Regions from separate parts of the Paenibacillus sp. CCS19 genome, predicted to be linked through region 1. Evidence: riboswitches for the same ligand, from Rfam matches in the RefSeq annotation. Region 1 holds a riboswitch; each other region holds the start of a gene.

The links. A riboswitch is a leader RNA that binds a small molecule or an ion and turns the genes downstream of it on or off. The one in region 1 is predicted to bind ZMP and ZTP.
Region 2: another riboswitch for ZMP and ZTP. It lies ahead of SBI19_RS01985 (IMP cyclohydrolase); the one in region 1 lies ahead of rpiB (ribose 5-phosphate isomerase B).
Region 3: another riboswitch for ZMP and ZTP. It lies ahead of SBI19_RS12025 (phosphoribosylaminoimidazolecarboxamide formyltransferase); the one in region 1 lies ahead of rpiB (ribose 5-phosphate isomerase B).
Region 4: another riboswitch for ZMP and ZTP. It lies ahead of SBI19_RS16320 (bifunctional 5,10-methylenetetrahydrofolate dehydrogenase/5,10-methenyltetrahydrofolate cyclohydrolase); the one in region 1 lies ahead of rpiB (ribose 5-phosphate isomerase B).

The regions. Positions count from the first base shown of each region.
Region 1 is NZ_BTCK01000005.1:65,605-70,528, forward strand. It holds gene SBI19_RS06090 (L-threonylcarbamoyladenylate synthase) at 1-1,044, shown strand, start outside; gene SBI19_RS06095 (manganese efflux pump MntP) at 1,141-1,716, shown strand; gene SBI19_RS06100 (low molecular weight protein arginine phosphatase) at 1,739-2,323, shown strand; ZMP/ZTP riboswitch at 2,423-2,502, shown strand; gene rpiB (ribose 5-phosphate isomerase B) at 2,766-3,224, shown strand; gene SBI19_RS06110 (TIGR01440 family protein) at 3,252-3,869, shown strand; gene SBI19_RS06115 (serine hydroxymethyltransferase) at 3,978-4,924, shown strand, end outside.
Region 2 is NZ_BTCK01000001.1:411,948-416,871, forward strand. It holds gene SBI19_RS01970 (spore germination protein) at 1-43, shown strand, start outside; gene SBI19_RS01975 (GerAB/ArcD/ProY family transporter) at 87-1,187, shown strand; gene SBI19_RS01980 (Ger(x)C family spore germination protein) at 1,194-2,426, shown strand; ZMP/ZTP riboswitch at 2,717-2,796, shown strand; gene SBI19_RS01985 (IMP cyclohydrolase) at 2,858-3,556, shown strand; gene SBI19_RS01990 (NUDIX domain-containing protein) at 3,636-3,941, shown strand; gene SBI19_RS01995 (P-loop nucleotide/nucleoside kinase family protein) at 3,986-4,522, shown strand; gene SBI19_RS02000 (antibiotic biosynthesis monooxygenase family protein) at 4,672-4,924, shown strand, end outside.
Region 3 is NZ_BTCK01000014.1:47,017-51,940, reverse strand. It holds gene arfA (arabinosylfuranosidase ArfA) at 1-917, opposite strand, end outside; gene SBI19_RS12030 (ArsR/SmtB family transcription factor) at 1,066-1,968, shown strand; ZMP/ZTP riboswitch at 2,034-2,113, shown strand; gene SBI19_RS12025 (phosphoribosylaminoimidazolecarboxamide formyltransferase) at 2,166-3,332, shown strand; gene SBI19_RS12020 (ABC transporter permease) at 3,679-4,647, shown strand; gene SBI19_RS12015 (carbohydrate ABC transporter permease) at 4,659-4,924, shown strand, end outside.
Region 4 is NZ_BTCK01000022.1:96,253-101,176, forward strand. It holds gene SBI19_RS16305 (ABC transporter permease) at 1-725, shown strand, start outside; gene SBI19_RS16310 (ABC transporter substrate-binding protein) at 722-1,795, shown strand; gene SBI19_RS16315 (GNAT family N-acetyltransferase) at 1,935-2,345, opposite strand; ZMP/ZTP riboswitch at 2,466-2,546, shown strand; gene SBI19_RS16320 (bifunctional 5,10-methylenetetrahydrofolate dehydrogenase/5,10-methenyltetrahydrofolate cyclohydrolase) at 2,610-3,455, shown strand; gene SBI19_RS16325 (sensor domain-containing diguanylate cyclase) at 3,654-4,924, opposite strand, start outside.

The DNA.
Region 1 (4,924 bases):
GCTGCGCAGCTGCTGAGCGGCGGCGGCGTAGTCGCTTTTCCGACGGAGACGGTATACGGCCTTGGTGCGGATGCCCGCCAGACGAGTGCGGTAGAACAGGTTTTTGCGGCAAAAGGGCGTCCCTCCGACAATCCGCTCATCGTCCACATCGCGGACGAATCGCAGCTGGAGGGGCTGGTGCAGCCGGTAGGCGATACGGAGCGCGCGTTGATGCGACGTTTCTGGCCGGGGCCGCTTACGATCGTTATGCCAGCTGTTCCAGGCGCGGTATCCCCGCGCGTCACAGCTGGACTCGACACCGTCGCGGTGCGCATGCCGCAGCATGATATCGCGCTGCGGTTGATCGCGGCAGCGAACTGTCCAGTCGCTGCGCCCAGCGCGAACCGGTCGGGCCGACCGAGCCCGACGCTCGCGGACCATGTCCGCGAGGATCTGGACGGCCGGATCGACGGGCTCGTCGATGGCGGCCCGACGGGCGTAGGCCTGGAGTCGACCGTCGTCATGACGGAGGCTCCTGGCGTCGTACGCATTTTGCGCCCAGGCGGCATTACAGCAGAGCAGCTGCAAGAGGTTGTGCCGACCGTGCTGTTGGATGAGACACTGGCGGGACTAGGCAACGTCCAAGCTGTCGAAGCTGTTGCCCAAGCTGCAGCGCCTGATCAATCCCAATCAGCGCCGCGCTCGCCTGGCATGAAGTACGCGCACTACGCGCCGCGCGGCACTATGCTGCTGGTCAGCGGCGAGGCGGATGCGGTACTCGATTATATTCAGCGCGAGGTAGATGCAGCGTCCGCGAGAGGTGAAGTCACGGGCGTACTTACGTACGAGGAGCACCAGAACTCTTTTGCAGCGGATGAGGTTGTCGTCTGCGGCAGTCTTGAGAAGCTGGAGACGGCTGCTCAAGGGTTGTATGCAGCGCTGCGCGAATTTGACGTAAGGGGCGTGGAACGCATCTGGGCAGAAGCGTGCCCAAGCGATGGCATCGGGCTTGCGCTTATGAATCGAATGGCCAAAGCGGCTGCAAACCAGATCGTTTACGTTTGACAACTTTAACCGAATAATGATTAATGATCACGCAATGTGAACATGAACACCCGCTCGTCCGCATAAAGTGTACAAGAATGCGGCTTGCGGGGAGAGATGAATGTGCATTTGGAAGCGGGTATGGGTGCTGGCCAGCTGTTAACGCTGCTTATTATGGCGATTGCGCTGGGAATGGACGCTTTTTCGCTTGGCGTCGGCATCGGGATGAGAGGAATACGGCTGCGTCGCATTGCCGTACTAAGCACCATTATTGCGTTGTTTCATATGCTGATGCCATTGCTGGGAATGTTCGCGGGACAGTATGTAAGCGGGCTGCTCGGCGATGTGGCGACGCATGCGGCAGGTGTTCTTCTTCTGCTGCTAGGCGGGCATATGGTGTACAACTCATTCAAGGGCGGGAGCGGCAGTGCGTCGTCAATCAACCACAGCTCGTTCTGGGGAATGTTGATATTCGCCTTCAGCGTCAGCATTGACTCGTTCTCGGTAGGCGTCTCGCTTGGCATGTTCGCGCTGGATGTTATGCTTACGGTGCTCATGTTCGGCCTTGCAGGCGGCATCATGTCGGTGCTCGGTCTGCTGCTAGGACGCAGCGCCAGCCGGACGCTTGGCGATTATGGCGAGGCATGCGGCGGCGTCATCCTGCTCACATTCGGTCTATTGTTCGTGTTCTAAATGGAAGGGAGCATGACTTGCCTTGAAACGGATATTGTTCGTATGCACCGGCAACACTTGCCGGTCGCCGATGGCGGAAGCTATTATGCGCGACAGAGCGGCGCGGCGCTCGCTGGACATTGAGGTCCGCTCGGCAGGCGTCTCGACCGTGGATGGGATGGCTGTGTCAGCGAATGCGGCTGAGACGCTCAGGCGCAAGCAGATTGCCCATAACGGCACTAGCCGGGCTATCGCTGAGTCTGCGGTGCAGTGGGCGGACTTGATTCTTACGATGACCGCCTCGCACAAACGCAGCTTGATCGGACGTTTCCCTAGCGCGATGGAGAAGACGCATACGCTGCTCGAATACGCAGTGCTGGACGAGCAGATGGCGTCGGATTTGGCTGAGCTGGAACGATTATATACGGAATGGCAGATGAAGCAGGCGCTTGGGCAGACAGGGACGGATGAGGACCGGGCTCGAATGCTGGAGCTGGAGCGCAGAATACCGAGCTTCGACATCGAGGATCCGTTTGGAGGGCCGCTGCATGTCTATGAGAGCGCCGCGGCACAGATCGAGGCTGCAGTGGAGAAGCTGCTCGATAAGTTTACGGCGGACGGTCGATGATAACGCTGCCGCCCGAGAAGATGCGCAGTTGTGCTGATTAATGGGCGGTAGAGGATTGATTTTGACCGCTGAATCGGGTATGATGAAATCAAATTTAACGGTTTCCGATGTAACTGGCGACGAAGTGGGATACCACGGTGGAGCATCGGAATATACGGCCGGTCGCCTGGGCAAAGAGCATCGCGTGATGAGCGCGTTATGCTCTTTTTTGCTTTTTAGCAGCGTAATTGGAATGTCGATAGGTGTCGTGTAATGCAGGCAAATTAGGTATAATAAATGCGGACTGGTTTTCTGTAAATAGACTTATGAACGCGTATATCCCGCCGGATGACGGCGAGGCTATCGCAAAACCAAAGCGTATGCTTTCGAAGCAGCATTTGCTGCACATTCCGCCGAATGGCGGCGGAGGCTATCGCAAAACCTTAAGGAGGATTCCACCACCATGAAAATTTCGATTGGGGCCGACCACGGCGGTTACCGCTTGAAAGACATTTTGGTTCCGTTCATCGAATCGCTCGGCCACGAAGTAACGGACGTCGGCTGCAGCTGCGACCAATCGGTCGACTACCCGGACTATGCGCTTCCAGTATGCGAAGCGGTAGCAAGCGGCCAAGCCGACCGCGGCATTCTCATCTGCGGCACTGGCATCGGCATGTCGATCGCAGCGAACAAGGTTCGCGGCATCCGCTGCGCGCTCGTGCACGATATGTTCTCGGCGCAAGCGACGCGCGATCACAACGATACGAACGTGCTGGCAATGGGCGAGCGCGTAGTCGGTCCTGGCGTAGCGCAGGAGATTATCCGCATCTGGCTCGAAACGCCGTTCTCCAATGGCGAGCGCCATGTTGGCCGCATCAGTAAAGTGAATGAGATCGAAGCAAAATACGCAGCGAAAGCTTAAAACAGCATTCGCACGGGAGGCATAACGATGAGCGAAGTCGATGGTGTATTTGACAGCCGGCAGGCATCTGTCGTTGAGCAGGCGGTGCAGACCATTGTCAGCGAGCTGGTGACAGCAGGCGGCATCAAGCATGGCCAGCTTGTCGTCATCGGGTGCAGCACGAGCGAAGTGCTGGGCAAGCGCATCGGCACGTCGGGCACGACCGACGCTGCGGCAGCGATATTCGCTGGCGTGGAGGCGGTCCGTCGGCAGGTCGGATTTTATCCCGTGTATCAATGCTGTGAACATCTGAACCGCGCGCTCGTCTTGGATCGTGCTGCGGCGGAGCGCTTCGGGTTGGATGAAGTCGCTGCTGTGCCGGTGCCGAAGGCGGGCGGTTCGATGGCGGCTTATGCGTATCGTCATTTGAACGATGCCGTATTAGTGGAGTCGGTTCGTGCCCATGCGGGCGTCGATATCGGCGACACGTTCATCGGGATGCATCTGCGTCCGGTGGCAGTTCCGGTTAGACCGACGATTCGCTCGATCGGACAGGCGAATGTGACAATGGCCTACAGCCGGCCGAAGCTGATTGGCGGTGCGCGGGCTGTTTATGCGTTGGATGATCAGGCCGAGCCGGAGCGTCCGGGCGGCACCTGCGAGTAACCTTGCACAATGCGAGCAACTCCTGCAACTCCAACAATTGCGTTCAACCATGCGGGCAACCGCTTGTGAATATAGCAGTACCAATATGCTGAAGGAGGATTTTATCCTATGGAAAATTTGCGTAAACAAGATCCAGAAATCGTGAAAGCACTTGGCCTCGAGCTGCAGCGTCAACGTGACAACATCGAGCTGATCGCATCGGAGAACATCGTAAGTGAGGCAGTACTCGAAGCAATGGGTACGGTTCTGACGAACAAATATGCAGAAGGCTACCCAGGCAAACGCTACTATGGCGGCTGTGAGCATGTTGATATCGCTGAGGATATCGCGCGTAATCGCGCGAAAGAACTGTTCGGTGCAGAGCACGCGAACGTTCAGCCTCACTCCGGCGCACAAGCGAACATGGCTGTTTACCTTGCATGCCTCAACCCAGGCGATACGGTTCTTGGTATGAACCTGGCGCATGGCGGCCACTTGACGCACGGCAGCCCGGTTAACGCATCCGGTCTCCTATATAACTTCGTACCTTACGGCGTACAAGAAGACTCCTTCACGATCGACTATGAAGAAGTTCGCAAGCTTGCTTTCAAACACCGTCCTCGTCTGATCGTTGCTGGCGCAAGTGCATACCCGCGCATTATCGATTTCGAGAAGCTTGGCCAAATCGCTCAAGACGTAGGCGCGCTGTTCATGGTTGACATGGCTCACATCGCGGGCCTCGTTGCAGCAGGTTTGCACCCAAGCCCAGTACCGCACGCGCACTTCGTAACGACGACGACGCACAAAACGCTTCGCGGTCCTCGCGGCGGCATGATCCTCTGCCGTAAGCCATGGGCTGCAGCGATCGATAAAGCGGTATTCCCAGGCTCCCAAGGCGGCCCGCTCATGCACATCATCGCTGCTAAGGCGGTTGCATTCGGCGAAGCGCTCCAGCCTTCGTTCAAAGAATACGGCAAGAACGTTGTCGATAACGCTCGCGTTCTCGCTGACGCGCTTGTTGGCCACGGTCTGAACCTCGTATCCGGCGGTACGGACAACCACCTGATGCTGATTGA
Region 2 (4,924 bases), on a different contig from region 1:
CAATGTCCGATGGAGTCATGATTTGGAGGAACACGCAAATTAGGTAAACGAGTGACTGTTATGCTCAAGTGGAGGAGGGGGTACGCATGATTACCGATAAGGGGCGAATTTCTGAATTTCAACTAGCGATTCTGCTGCTGCCGACCATACTTGCAACTTCTATCCTATCCGCTCCAAGTATGACCATGCATTATGCAGGGCACGATATGTGGCTTTCGCCATTGTGGGGATCTTTCATAGGGCTTGTCGTTATAGGGATAAGTCTAGGCATTCATCGATTATATCCTGATATGACGATGCTTCAAACCAGTATGCAAATATTGGGATGGCTTCCAGGCAAAATATTCGGACTCGCTTACCTTTTCTACCTGCCGCATCTGACGGGACTGATTATTAGAGAGTATGGCGAATTTATCGTTAACAACGCTTTGCCGCGCACGCCATTATTCGTCGTGATGGGGACGATGGTTATTGTATGTGCGCTAAATGTTCGCCTTGGGATAGAGGTTGTAGGCCGAACCTCGCAAATATTCGTGACCATCATCACTGCTCTATTGCTCCTTACATTTCTTCTGCTGATCAAAGAGCTGAAACCGCAAGAGCTTCTTCCGGTGTTCGAGGATGGACCGCTTCCTTCCATGCTCGGCAGCATACCGCCTGCTGCATGGTTCAGCGAGTATATCGTGATCGCTTTCCTGCTTCCTTATGTCAACCGTAAACGCAAACTCGGCAAAGCGATGATTGGTTCTTTGTTGTTTACAACCATAACCATGATCGTCACCAATCTAGTTTGTTTGTTCCTGATTGGCGATCTAACGGACAGCTTTGCATTTCCTATGTTGATTGCTGCGAGATACATTACCATCGCTGACTTTCTGCAGCATATTGAAGCTGTCATCATAGCGGTGTGGATCTTCGGTATTTTCGTCAAAATCTCCGTATTTCTTTACATCTTCTCGACAACGACGGCTGAATGGTTCGGTTTAAATGACTATAAACCTGTTGTGGCACCATTATCATTCTTATGTTTGGCCTATTCTTACTGGGTCGTATCCGGTCATCCGGACGTGGCTAAGCTGTTAAGCGTCTCCGGTAATCTATATACCTTAATGTTCCTCTTCGGTTTTCCTTCACTTCTATACGGTTGTGCCTTGGTGAGGAAGCTGTTGAAGGGGGGAGGAGGTTAATGACCTATGAAGAAGCGTAAAAGGAGTGAGTCTAAGACAGTTTCTGCAAAGTCGAGATGGAAACGGACTTCTCAAGCGCTGACCTTACTCAGCTTTCTGGTACTTGGGGGATGCTGGGATCGAATAGAAGTCAATGATCTGGCCATTATACTTGCAACAGGCGTCGATACCAGAGGAGACCAAGTCGAATTGACCGCTCAGATCTTTATTCCTCGCAAGGCAGGAAGCGGAATGGGCGGAAGCGCTTCGAGCGAAGCCAGTCAAAGCGGTTTAACCATGATACGCACTGCAGTAGGGAGCAATGTGGCTGAAGCGATGAACAGACTGCAGCGTAAAGTTTCACGCAACGTGTTCTGGGGTCATTGCGAGGTCATTGTGATTAGCGAACAGGCCTCTAAACAAGGATTGCGCCAATATCTTGATTTCTTTCTTCGGTATACCCAAATCCGAGAGCATGCCTATGTATTTTCTACCGATAAGAAAGCAAGGGACATCCTTGCGCTGCTTCCTCCGCTGGAGCGAAGCTCAGCTGAATCGTTGCGGGAGATGGGCAATATGAAGCTGGGAACGCGCGTAACCGTCTTGAACCTCGCGCAGCGCATTGAAGGTCCCAGTCGATCCGCCGTTCTATCGCGAATGCTCATTCTGTCGCCTACGTCAGGACAAAATAAATTCATAAGCGATCCTTATGTGAGAGGCCTTAGTTTGATCAAAGAGGATCGATATGTGAAAACGGTGACCGAACCGATGAGCGTTGGCGTATTATTACTCCTTAATCAGCTTAATAACATCATCATGCCGATAGACTTAGAAGGGAACAAAGGAGCTATTTCGATCCGACTTATCTCCTTGAGGACTACGCTGACTCCGAAGATCGCGAACAACAAATGGAGCATGAAAATCAAAGTGGACGCGAAGGGAGAGGTTGTATTGAATACAACGTCAAAATCGATTGCCGATCCACAAATGAACACGATGGTAGAGAAACAGTGGAAGAATAAGCTTACTGAATTAGCGAACGATGCCCTGATGCTTTCTCAGAAACAATTGAAAACCGACTTTTACGGTTTCGCGATCGAGTTTCGTCGACATTACCCAAGGAAATGGAAGTCGCAGCAGGAGAACTGGGAATCCATTCTCGAGAACATGAAGGTGGAGGTAAAGGTGGATACCCTCATTACAAGTACAGGGAAATCTACAGATCCGCAAGGTGTGCCTGGTCAAAGCGTTCATTATTAACTGTTCAATTAGGAGGCAAAATCATTGAAAGCGGCAGCAATCTTCGGCATTATTGTAATCTCAGCCGCCGTTGTATACATGGAGTTACGGAAGTGTAAACAGAAAAAAAGCAGAATGGTCGTTGTGGGAATCACGTTATTCTCGACAGCGCTAGCCATAACCCTTTTGTTTAATCCGCATTTGCCGGGTCCGACCCAACTGATGAGTATGTTGTTCGGGAGATTCGATAAGATGTTAGGATAAAAAGGGTTGTATGATTGGGTTGATATTAGTAGAATAAAAACAACTTAACACGTTTATGTGACTGGCGAAGCATGGGGAACCATGGGGGAGCATATAGCGTTAACGGCCGGACGCCTGGGCAGAGGTAAAGGGATTGTTATTGATCCCTTTGCCTCTTTTTGTTTTCTAATCGAGAGGAGTTATGTACATTGTCAGCAGATCAGTTATTCGCCAATCCATATCCGGGAAGAACGTTAATCGTTGGCCAGACACCGTCAGCAGCCCATTATGTGCAGGTGTACTGGATTATGGGACGGAGTGCGAACAGCCGCAACCGCGTATTCGAGCGAGAAGGAAATCATGTGAAGAACTCGGCGTTCGATCCAACGCTGATGGAGGATCCGTCGCTCATCATCTATTATCCAGTACGAGATTGGAACGGTATGCATATCGTCACCAATGGCGATCAGACGGATACCGTCTATGACGGCATCAAACAAGGAAATACGTTCATACAGCTGCTGATGACACGCGAGTTCGAACCTGATGCGCCGCACTATACGCCGCGTATCTCTGCAATGCTCGACACTGCGAACCAATCGTATACGCTCTCGATTCTGAAGACGCATGATAATGATCCGGCAGTATGTTTGCGGCAATTCTATCATTACAGCTCGTTCAAATCAGGGATGGGACATTGCATCCATACGTACCGTGCGGAAGAGAACGGGGTTCTGAAACCGTTCGTAGGCGAGCCTTTCGAGGTGCCGCTATGGGATTCCATCGAAGACACTGCCAATTACTACTGGGAACGGCTGCATGCCGATAACAAAATCTCGCTGCTCGTAAAGTTTATCGATGTGCGAACAGAGGAAGTTCATCTCGAAATTCGAAATAAGAATGTGTAGATTCTGACTAGCAGAGCTGCTGCGATATCCGTGTTTAAAAGTAGCGCGAGAACGACTCTTGCAACTGGAGGGAAATACGATGTCTATTGTGACGGACGCCAAAGGCAATGTACTGCTGGATTTGATTAAGATATCCGAATCAGAGCTATCTACTAGGGAGCTTGATGCACCGTTCACGCATGCGTTAATCGTTGTTAGATGCCAGGGTAAATCGCTGATGATGTTTAACAAATGGCGCAGCAGCTGGGAGCTGCCCGGCGGCGTAATCGAGTCCGGTGAATCAGCAAGGGATTGCGTGTGCAGGGAGCTGTACGAGGAGACGAATCAGACGGTAAGCGATATCATATTCATCAGATATCGGTGCAGTTGCAATCATAGACCATAAACTGATAGAGCTGGCTATTTCGGATGAATAAGGAGCGAGCAACCATGACTGAACCACTTGATCTAGCGAAACTTATCGATCGGGAGCGCGATGGCGATCATTCCGTTGTTATTCTAATGTGCGGCATTGCTGGTTCAGGGAAGACTACACTGTCGCAGCAGTTAGCTGAACAACAGGGCTATAGTCGACTATCGATCGATGAGGAAGTGTGGCGGACTTATGGTCGGTACGGGGTTGATTATCCGATTGAACAGTATCGAGCGAAGCTAGATGCCGCACATCAACGGCTGTTTGCTCGACTTATCGCACTTATTCAAGCGAAGAAACATGTGATCGTCGACTCCAGCTTCTGGAATCGTCGTGAACGTGATCGATATAAGCAATTAATAGAAGAAGCCGGCGGACGCTGGCGGCTGCTTTACTTGCGTGTTCCTCCAGACGAATTGCGTCGACGGCTTAAGGTGCGCAGCGAGCGATTCGATGCGAACGCTGCTTTTCCCATTACGGAAGAGCTTCTAACCACCTTCATTAACGGCTTCGAGGAACCGAGTGGTGAAGGGGAAATTATCATTGATAATTAGTACGGATTTCTTCTTTATTTGAAGCGATAGGTTAAACCACTTATTGGATGCTTGTCTATCATAGGATGATAGCGTATGGTAGATTTGTTAGGTTGTACGAAGCGTACTGTGCAACCATTCTATACCTATCCATAGGAGGTACGAATACGATGAGCGGAATTGCAAAGACGCCGCAACCCCCGTATTATGCGGTGATTTTCACATCCGAACGGACAGACGGGGACCTAGGTTATGGTGCGATGGCCGATAAGATGGTTGAACTTGCTTCGAGCCAACCTGGATTTCTTGGTGTTGAGAGCAGCAACCGCGACGAAGAGAGACTCGGAATTACAGTATCATACTGGGAGTCCTTGGAGGCGATCCGTAACTGGAAGGAGCATTCGCTGCATCGTGTCGCACAGG
Region 3 (4,924 bases), on a different contig from region 1:
TCTGCACGGCTCGAACCGATCGAGTTCCATACATTCCATTCGTCGAGCGACAGCATGAGCTTCTTCTTGGAGCGCTTCTTCGCTTGGATGTAGTCGGCGATCGAAGCGACGCTGCTGATGAAGGCATCCAGATCAAGCGAGCTCGCCAGGAAGTTCGCCGTATTGTTGTTGTTATTATTGTAATAAGCATGCAGCGACAGGAAATCAACTTGATCGTAGCACAGGTCCAGTACGGTCGCTTCCCATTCTGCGAAGGTGGACATGCCTCTCGACGAGCTGCCGCATGCGACAAGCTCAATCGATGGATCGACCCAGCGCATCACTTTGGCTGTCTCGTTCGCGAGACGGCCGTATTCATATGCCGTCTTCGCACCAATCTGCCAAGGACCGTCCATTTCGTTGCCGAGGCACCAGGTTTTGAAATTATGAGGATCGCGGTAGCCATGCGAGATACGCAGGTCGCTCCAATAGGAGCCGGATGGATGGTTGCAATATTCCACGAGATTGCGCGCTGCGTCGATGCCGCGCGTACCGAGGTTAACCGCCATCATGACTTCCGTGCCTGCAAGCTTCGCCCAATCGGCGAATTCGTTCGTACCTACTTCATTCGTCTCCGTCGTCCACCAAGCGAGCTCGAGCAGACGTTTACGCTCCGACTTCGGTCCAACGCCGTCTTCCCAGTTGTAGCCGGACACGAAGTTGCCGCCTGGATAGCGAATGATTGGCACATTGAGTGCGCGAATAGCTTCGAGGGCATCCTGACGGAAGCCGTTGGCGTCAGCCGTTGGATGGCCTGGATCGTAGATGCCGCCATATACAGCGCGTCCTAAGTGTTCGATGAACGAACCGTATACGCGTGGGTCGACAGCTGCGACCGTGAAATTCTTATCAATAAGCATAGTGGATCGAATCGCCATTGATGAAACCCCCTAATGTAGAATTAAGTAATTATCAAATCCAGTAAACGTTGTCATTCTACTATATTCGTATCATAATAGGGATATCGAATACAATCTTAATGTTTAGGATTCACATAATACGAAATTCTACACAGGTGGTGAGCAGATGCAGCTGACAACGAGTTCGGATTCACTGCGCGTCTATGAAGCGTTAGCGAGCGAAGTCCGATTGCTAATCATTGATAAATTGTTTGAACGGGAACGGCATGTGAAGGAGCTGGCTGCCGAGCTTTACTTGAGCAGCGCCGTCGTCAGCGGTCATATTCGCAAGCTGGAGGAAGCCGGCATCGTCGGGAGCAAAATGAAACGGATTGAGGGGGGAACGTACAAGTACTGCTACGTGAAGGCGGAGTTTATGCAGATCAAGCTGTCGCCGGATGCGCCAGCATCGTTAAGCGTTCGAGAGCTGTCGATTCCGATCGGTCATTACACCGATTATGAAGCTATACCGACATGCGGAATCGCGACGGCGAACGCGATGATCGGCGAATATGATCAGCCGGTCTGCTTCATGGATCCGGAGCGGGTGAACGCGGGCATTCTATGGATGGCGAAGGGCTGGGTCGAGTACAAAATCCCGAATTACTTGTATAAGGACCAGCGTCTGCATGAGATCGAAATCTCGCTTGAGATCGGATCGGAAGCGCCGCGCGTCAATGAGCATTGGCCATCCGACATCCGATTTTACTTCAATGGCAAGCCGCTCGGCGTATGGACGAGCCCGGGCGATTTCGGGAAGACGAGAGGCCGGTTAACCCCGGAATGGTGGCAGTCGGATGTAAATCAATATGGACTGCTGAAGGTGCTTCGCATTAAAGAGTCAGGCACGTATGTGGACGGACTGAAGGTGTCCGATGTGGGATTGTCCGACATTGAGACGAGCGCAATGAACTGGACGTTCCGAATCGCTGCGGAAGACACCGGCCGAGGACGAGGCGGACTTACATTGTATGGCCGAAGCTTCGGCAACTACAATCAAGATATGATCGTTCGCAGCTACTATACGTAAGTGTCATGTAGAGATAAATAATAGCTTGCATCCTAATGAATAATCGGACTACAATAAAGTAAATAAATGGGATGTGCGACTGGCGTAAACGTGGAAAACCACGAGGGAGCACATCGTTAGCAAGCCGTACGCCTGGGCAAAGTACTTGGACAATATGTCGGAGTGCTTTTTTTATTTGCTGAAAGGAGTATATAACAATGGAGCTTGATCTTCGATATGGAATGAACCCCCATCAAAAGAAGGCAAAGTTATACGCGAACCCAGGCAAATTGCCGATTAAGGTGTTGAATGGTGAAGCGAGTTATATTAACTTACTAGATGCATTAAACGCATTCCAACTTGTTTGCGAGCTTAGAAGAAGTATAGGCAAGCCCGCGGCAGCCTCGTTTAAACATGTCAGTCCGGCAGGCGCAGCGGTATATTCCCCGTTATGCGAATCGCTGGTCCAATCTTATTTTGTGGAAGGGCTGGAATTGTCTCCTCTAGCTGTTGCTTATGCAAGAGCCAGAGGCGCGGACCGTATGTCGTCTTTTGGAGATTGTGCGGCTTTCAGCGACCCGGTTGATGTGACGGTAGCGGAATTACTTAAGAAAGAGGTTTCGGATCTTATCGTTGCACCGGGTTATGACAAGGATGCGCTTGCGCTGCTGCGAAAGAAAAAGAATGGGAATTACCTTATCATTGAGATAGATCCAGACTATAGGCCAGAGCGGATTGAAAGAAGATCTGTGTTCGGGATAACGCTTGAACAAGAACGAAATGATGTAGCGATTTCGGATCAACACCTTAAGAACATTGTAACAACGGAACAATGGATTCCTGACCATGCTAAGAGAGATTTGCTTGTCGCACTAATAACGCTCAAATATTCACAGTCCAACTCCGTTTGTTTGGCGAAAGACGGCCAAACCATTGGAATTGGTACGGGACAGCAATCAAGAATCCATTGTACGAGACTCGCAGCTGAGAAAGCGGATAATTGGTGGCTAAGACAACATCCGATTATACATGAGATGAGATTTCGTGCAGGAATATCGCGTGCTGAAATCAATAATGCGATTGATGGTTGGACGAATGAACATGGTTCAAATGCAGAAGAGATACGATGGAGACAATATTACCAGACAGTGCCAGAACGATTGAGCCAATCTGCCAAGCAGCAATGGCTTGCAGGTCTTAAGGAGGTTTCGTACGCTTCCGATGCCTTGCTGCCCTTCCGAGATAATGTTGACCGCGCTGCCCGGAGCGGAGTCAGATACCTGGTGCAGACCGGTAGTTCAACAAGAGATGAACAAGTGGTTGAAGCGGCCAATGAATATGGAATGGTGATGGCTTATTCAGGTGTTCGGTTGTTCCATCACTAGAATGATTAGCGGAAGCTGAGGGCCTGCATTTTCGGTCCGAAGCTGCCGCTTGTTTCTTTTACAGCCGCTAATGAACCATTTTCAACCGATCAACCAGATTCCGATTTTGCCTCCAATCAGCGAGTTTCTGCCCCGCAGCAACTGCCCTCGCCGTGTATCGTAACCCCTCGTTCATGCTTGTCCCCGGTCATTACCCTCCCAGCCTCTCGATAGCTCAATCCCAGTCGTACCAAGGGTTTCGGAATTCGGATAGCGCCTCAGAAAAGAGTCTATTGTGCCGCCTGCCCCCCTCTGTCGTATAGTGTGGTTATTCGATCCGAGAACGCCACAGAGAGAAGGGATGCGCATGGAACAAAGCACTACGGCAACGAGTTCCAAGACAACCAGCACGAATACGCCTCAAGTCGTTAAACGCCGGCCGGCAACGGGAATATGGAAAGATCATCAATTATACTTTCTGCTCCTCCTGCCGATTGCCTACTTTATTTTATTCAAATATGTGCCGATGTACGGCGCAGCGATCGCCTTTCAGGATTACAGCATTTTCAAAGGCGTATCGGGCAGCGAGTGGATCGGGTTCGAGAACTTCCGCGAGTTGTTCGCGATGAGTCAGTTCTATGAGGTGGTGCGAAACACGCTGCTGCTGAACCTGCTTGATCTCGTCTTCTCCTTCCCGGCTCCGATTATACTCGCGCTGCTGCTGAATGAACTGCGAGTGATGTGGTTTAAGAAAACAGCGCAGACGCTGCTGTATTTGCCGCATTTTATATCGTGGATCATTATCGGCGGTCTCGTGTATCAGATGTTCTCGAACAGCGGCGGCCTGGTGAACAACATGATCACCTCGCTGGGCTTCGATTCCGTTCCGTTCTTAACCGAGAAGAACCACTGGCTGCTCGTCTACTTAGGGACAGGCATCTGGCAGAGCGCCGGCTGGGGAACGATCATCTATCTGGCTGCGCTGACGGGCATCAACAAAGAGTTGTACGAGGCGTCGGAGGTGGACGGCGCAGGCCGATTGAAGAAAATGTGGCATATTACGCTGCCGGGCATTCGCTCCACGATCGTCGTCATGCTCATCATGCAGCTGGGCCATATTATGACGATCGGATTTGAACGTCCGTTCGTCATGGGCAACGATCTCGTCAAAGATTATTCCGAGGTTATCAGTACGTTCGTCTACAAAGCAGGTCTGCAATCCGCGCAATTCTCGCTCGCAACAGCGATGGGCTTATTCCAGGCGCTAGTTGGCTTAGTGTTCGTCGTCGCGTCCAATGCGATTGCGAAGAAGTTCGGGGAACAAGGCATATGGTAGGGGGCAAGGGGATGACCAACAATAAGGCGCTAACAAGAGTTCGGATGTCCGACATCGTTATTATGCTGATCGTAGGCGTGACGATGATCATCTGCCTCGTGCCGTTCCTTCACATTATTGCCGTATCGCTCAGCTCGAAGCAGGAGATTATGTCCGATCGGGTTACGATTTTCCCAAGGGATATCGATTGGCACGCCTATGAGATTGTGTTCCAGGATTCGAGAATGCTCTGGTCGATGGGTCTTACCATTGTGCTCACGGTCGCGTTCACCGCAAT
Region 4 (4,924 bases), on a different contig from region 1:
CGCTCTACTCGTTCAACAGCGGCGGCGCGATGCACGACTTCGAGGGCTTCACGCTCGAATGGTATAAGGAAGTGTTCGCGGACACGCGGCTGCTGATCATCGTGCTTAATACGCTCGTCATCGCACTGCTATCCTCGGCGTTGTCGACGATATTAGGCGTACTTGGCGCCCTTGCGATTCAGCATGTGAGACGACGCCGGACGCAGAATACGCTGTTGGCGCTTAACAACGTGCTTATTGTCAGCCCGGACGTTATTATCGGCGCGTCGTTCCTCATTCTGTTCACGATCGTCGGCATTAAGCTTGGCTTCGTATCGGTGCTGCTTGCGCATATCGCGTTCAGCGTCCCGATCGTTGTCATCATGGTGCTGCCGAAGCTGGAGGAGATGAGCTCGACGTGGATCGACGCTGCGCGCGACCTTGGCGCCAGCCGTACGGACGTGCTCACGAAGGTTATGCTGCCGTACATTCGGCCGGGCATCTTCGCCGGTTTCTTCATGGCGCTGACGTATTCGCTGGACGACTTCGCGGTAACGTTCTTCGTAACGGGCAACGGCTACTCCACGCTCGCTGTCGAGATCTATTCCCGTGCAAGGCAGGGGATCTCGTTGTCGATCAACGCGTTGTCGACGCTTATATTCCTATTCACGATCGTACTCGTGATCGGGTATTACTTCATTAATCAGCGAGGCAACCGACCGCCGGGAATGGAGGTGCAGAAATGAAGCAGCTCGTTCGAATGTTCATTGCCGTATTCGCAGTCGCCTTTGCGCTTATGTACGGTGCTCATCTGCTCAACTCCTCGGAAGGGTATGCGGGCAGCAATACGCTTACGATTTATAACTGGGGCGACTATATCGACCCGGATCTGATCACCGCGTTCGAAGAGGAGAGCGGTCTGAAGGTCATCTACCAGACGTTCGATTCGAACGAAGCGATGATGACGAAGATCGAGCAGGGCGGCACCACGTTCGATGTGAGCGTCCCTTCGGAATATGCGATCAGCAAAATGAAAGAAGAAAACCTGCTGCTCCCGATCGACCACAGCAAGCTGCCGAACTTAAGTCATATCGATGAGCGGTTTCTCAACTTGTCGTTCGACCCGGATAATGAATATTCGATTCCGTACTTCTGGGGGACGGTCGGCATCGTGTACAACCCAAGCATGCTGGATGACTGGCAGATTAAGAGCTGGAACGACCTATGGGATGAACGGCTGCGCAATCAGATTCTGCTCGTCGACGGTGCCCGCGAGGTGATCGGTTTCGGCTTGAACAGCCTCCATTACTCGCTCAACGATACGGAAGAAGCGCATCTGCAGGAAGCGAAGAGCAAGCTGTCTACACTGACGCCGAATGTGAAAGCGATCGTCGGCGATGAGATCAAGATGCTGCTCGCGAATGAAGAGGCAGCGGTAGGCGTCGTCTGGTCGGGTGACGCATCCGAGATTATGAGCGAGAATGAGAACCTCGATTATGTGGTACCAGAGGAAGGCTCGAACTTGTGGTTCGATAACATGGTTATTCCGAAGACGGCGCGCAACATCGAAGGTGCGTACAAGTTCATGAACTTCATGCTCGATCCGGAGCATGCGGCGCAGAATGCAGAGTATGTCGGTTATTCGACGCCGAACAAGGACGCGCTGGCACTGCTGCCAGAAGACATCTCGGGCGATGAACGGTTCTATCCGGCACCGGAGCTGACCGAGAAGCTCGAGGTATACCGCAACTTGGGCAAGCGGATGCTCGCGCATTACAACGAGCTGTTCCTGGAGTTCAAGATGCATCGTAAGTAGGGGAGAGCCGGAAGGCAGGCTGTCCCAATACAAAAGGCTGTCCATGCACTGGCCGACTTCACGCAGGATGATATCCTGGGGGAGTCGGTCGGCATAGGACAGCCTTATTGTGTAACATCAAATTGTAGGCGTTATTGATTTAGCTCAGCGTCTTGGTCATGATAATCTCCAGCGGCTGTGTATCGAGCACGAGGCATCCGGCATCCCGATAGCCCAGCTTGCGATAGAAGTGCTGTGCGCCTTCGTCGGCTTGCGTCGATGTCATGACGAAGGTATGGCCGCGCTGCTTCATATCCGCTTCCCAGCGGAGGACCACTTGCCTGCCGATGCCCGAACCTCGGAAGGGCTCATCCAACCAAATCAAATTCATGAAGGGTGTATTGTCCCAGAAGTAGCCGTATCGCATCCAGCCGAAATAGGAGCCGTGTTCGTCGCGGAGGATGTAGATTTCTTTTTCTTTTATTTTGGCAAGGATAAGATGCTCTGCAATATGGCGGTCGCGTTCGCGAATATAGGAATAATCGGATTCGATAGCAATGTCGATGTGCATGGCAGTTCCCCCTTTTACGGACACCATAACACTCGGCCCACAATTTGTAAACCGCGTCATCCACAGCGGTTGACTGTGCGGAACAATCGTTGATAAACTATTGAATAGTTAGACAATTGAATCGCTGCGTGTGACTGGCGGAGCATGGGGAACCATGAGGAAGCACGTAGTAGCAATAAGCCGTACGCCTGGGCAGAGATAAGTGCAGTTAATGCGCTTATCTCTTTTTGTTTGTTATCCGATAAACGAAGGGATGTCGTACGAATGAATGAACCATTGATTCTCGACGGAAACAAAGTGGCGGCGCATATCAAGGAGCAGTTGGCGGTACGGGTGGCGGGGCTGGCGGAGAAAGGCGTTGTGCCTTGTCTTGCAACAATCTTGGTCGGCGACGATCCGTCATCGGCAACGTACGTCCGCATGAAGGGCAATGCGTGCAAGCGCATCGGCATCCGTTCGATTCGCGTCGACCTGCCGTCTTCTACGACGACGGAACAGCTGATCGCGGCGATCCAGCAGTTGAATGAGGACGATAGCGTGCACGGTATTCTGCTGCAGCACCCGGTGCCGCATCATATCGATGAGCGGGCGGCGTTCGAGGCGATCGCGATCGAGAAGGACGTGGATGGCGTAACAACGCTTGGTTTTGCGCAAAATGCTTTCGGCTTCGCGCAGTATCCGTCCTGCACGCCGGCTGCGATTATTGCGATTCTCGATTATTACGATATTCCAATCGAAGGCAAACATGCTGTCGTCATCGGCCGCAGCCCGATTCTCGGCAAGCCGGTATCCGCGATGCTGCTTAACCGCAACGCGACAGTCACAACATGCCACTCGCGGACGAATGGACTGCCCGAGCTTGTTGGACTCGGCGACATCGTTGTTGCCGCCGTCGGCAAGGCGAAGTTCGTGAAGGGCGATTGGATCAAGCCAGGAGCGGTTGTGCTCGACGCAGGCTACAATGAGGGCAACGTCGGCGACGCCGACTATGAAGCTTGCGCGGAGCGCGCGAGCGCGATCACGCCAGTGCCGGCGGGCGTCGGTCCGGTCACGATTGCAACGCTGCTGAAGCATACGGTGGATTCGGCGGAACGAGCGGCTGCGAAGTAGATTATTTGGGTCACTTAGCGGGGGGCTCCTTCTATAACATAGACGCATAGAAAAAAGCGTTGCTCAGTGACTCAGCAACGCTTTTTCTATGCGCTCATTTACTCCAACGAAAGCTGTGTCCATAGGGGCATGTGACTCTCGGTACCTAGTTGCGTACACGACGCTGTCCTGCCATCGTCACGAGGTAAAACGGCTAAATCACGTGGAACGTTGATCAACCGAGTCTTTTCCCGGCGCAGCTATCATGGTCCGATTGCGGCCAGCTTCCTTCGCTGCATACAATGCCTCATCCGCTAGGCGAATCAGCGTGCTCGAATCGCTGCCGTGCTGCGAAGATACGGCGACGCCGAGCGAGAGCGTAATGACGCGGTTAGCCGGCGTCGGTTCCTTCTCCATCGCTTTGCGGATTCGCTCCGCGAGTCGGAATGCCTCGTCAGCTGTAACACGTGGAAGCAGCGCGACGAATTCTTCACCGCCGAAACGGCAGCAAATATCGCTGGAGCGGACCGACCGCTGCATGACTTGGGCCAAACATTTCAGCACTTCATCGCCAATCTGATGCCCGAGCGTATCGTTGACGCATTTGAACCGGTCGAGATCCATAATGATTAAGCCGAATGGAACGTTTGTTGCGGTCCATTCGCTCAACACTTCCTCCATCGCGCGCCGGTTCATCAGCCCAGTAAGCGGATCGACGTGGGCAGCATGCGACAGCTCCTCGGACTGCTTGCGCAGCGTCTCGACGGCAAGCACGACGGTCTGCGATAGGACATGCGCCTCGCGGTTCCAGTGGTTCGGGCTCACGGGTGGAGGCAGCTCGTTCGTACCTGCTGCTTGCCCAATATAGTCCGTGAGGGCGGCGAAAGGCAGCGCGAGCTTGCGTGCAATATACATGGCAGCCAGCATGATGATGAGGAAAGGCAGCGACATGTAGATGATCGTCGAACGAATCTGACTGTTGAGCTGTTCATAGACAGTCTGGACTGGCGACTGCATGACGATGCCCCACCCGGTATTGGGTACAGATGCATAACCTGCAAGATAGGTTCTGCCCTTCAGGTTGACGACTTTGGCTTCGCCTGTCTGACCGTGCATCAAGTTCTGTACGACCGTATTGCGTGAAACATCTTCCGCTAGTCGGGACTGGTCTGGGTGGAAGATCAGCTTGCCGCTGGAATCGACGACATAGAAGTACGAGCCGTTGTCTTCGACCAGATTGCTGCCGAAGATCGTGTTTAGAATATTTTTCTCTTGCAAATAGATGGTCCCGCCGATGAATCCCTCATATTGATTATTTTCATCGAAGATTGGTTCCGACATTAGAATGATCAGACGTCCTGTTGTGCTCACATAAGGCGTCGACAGATAAGAAGCCCGTGATGTAAGCGCTTCTTGAGAGGCTGGTGTCGTAAGCTTGGTACCCTTCAACGCAATGGCCGGAGGCGAGATGCTCTTGACCACGCCATCGG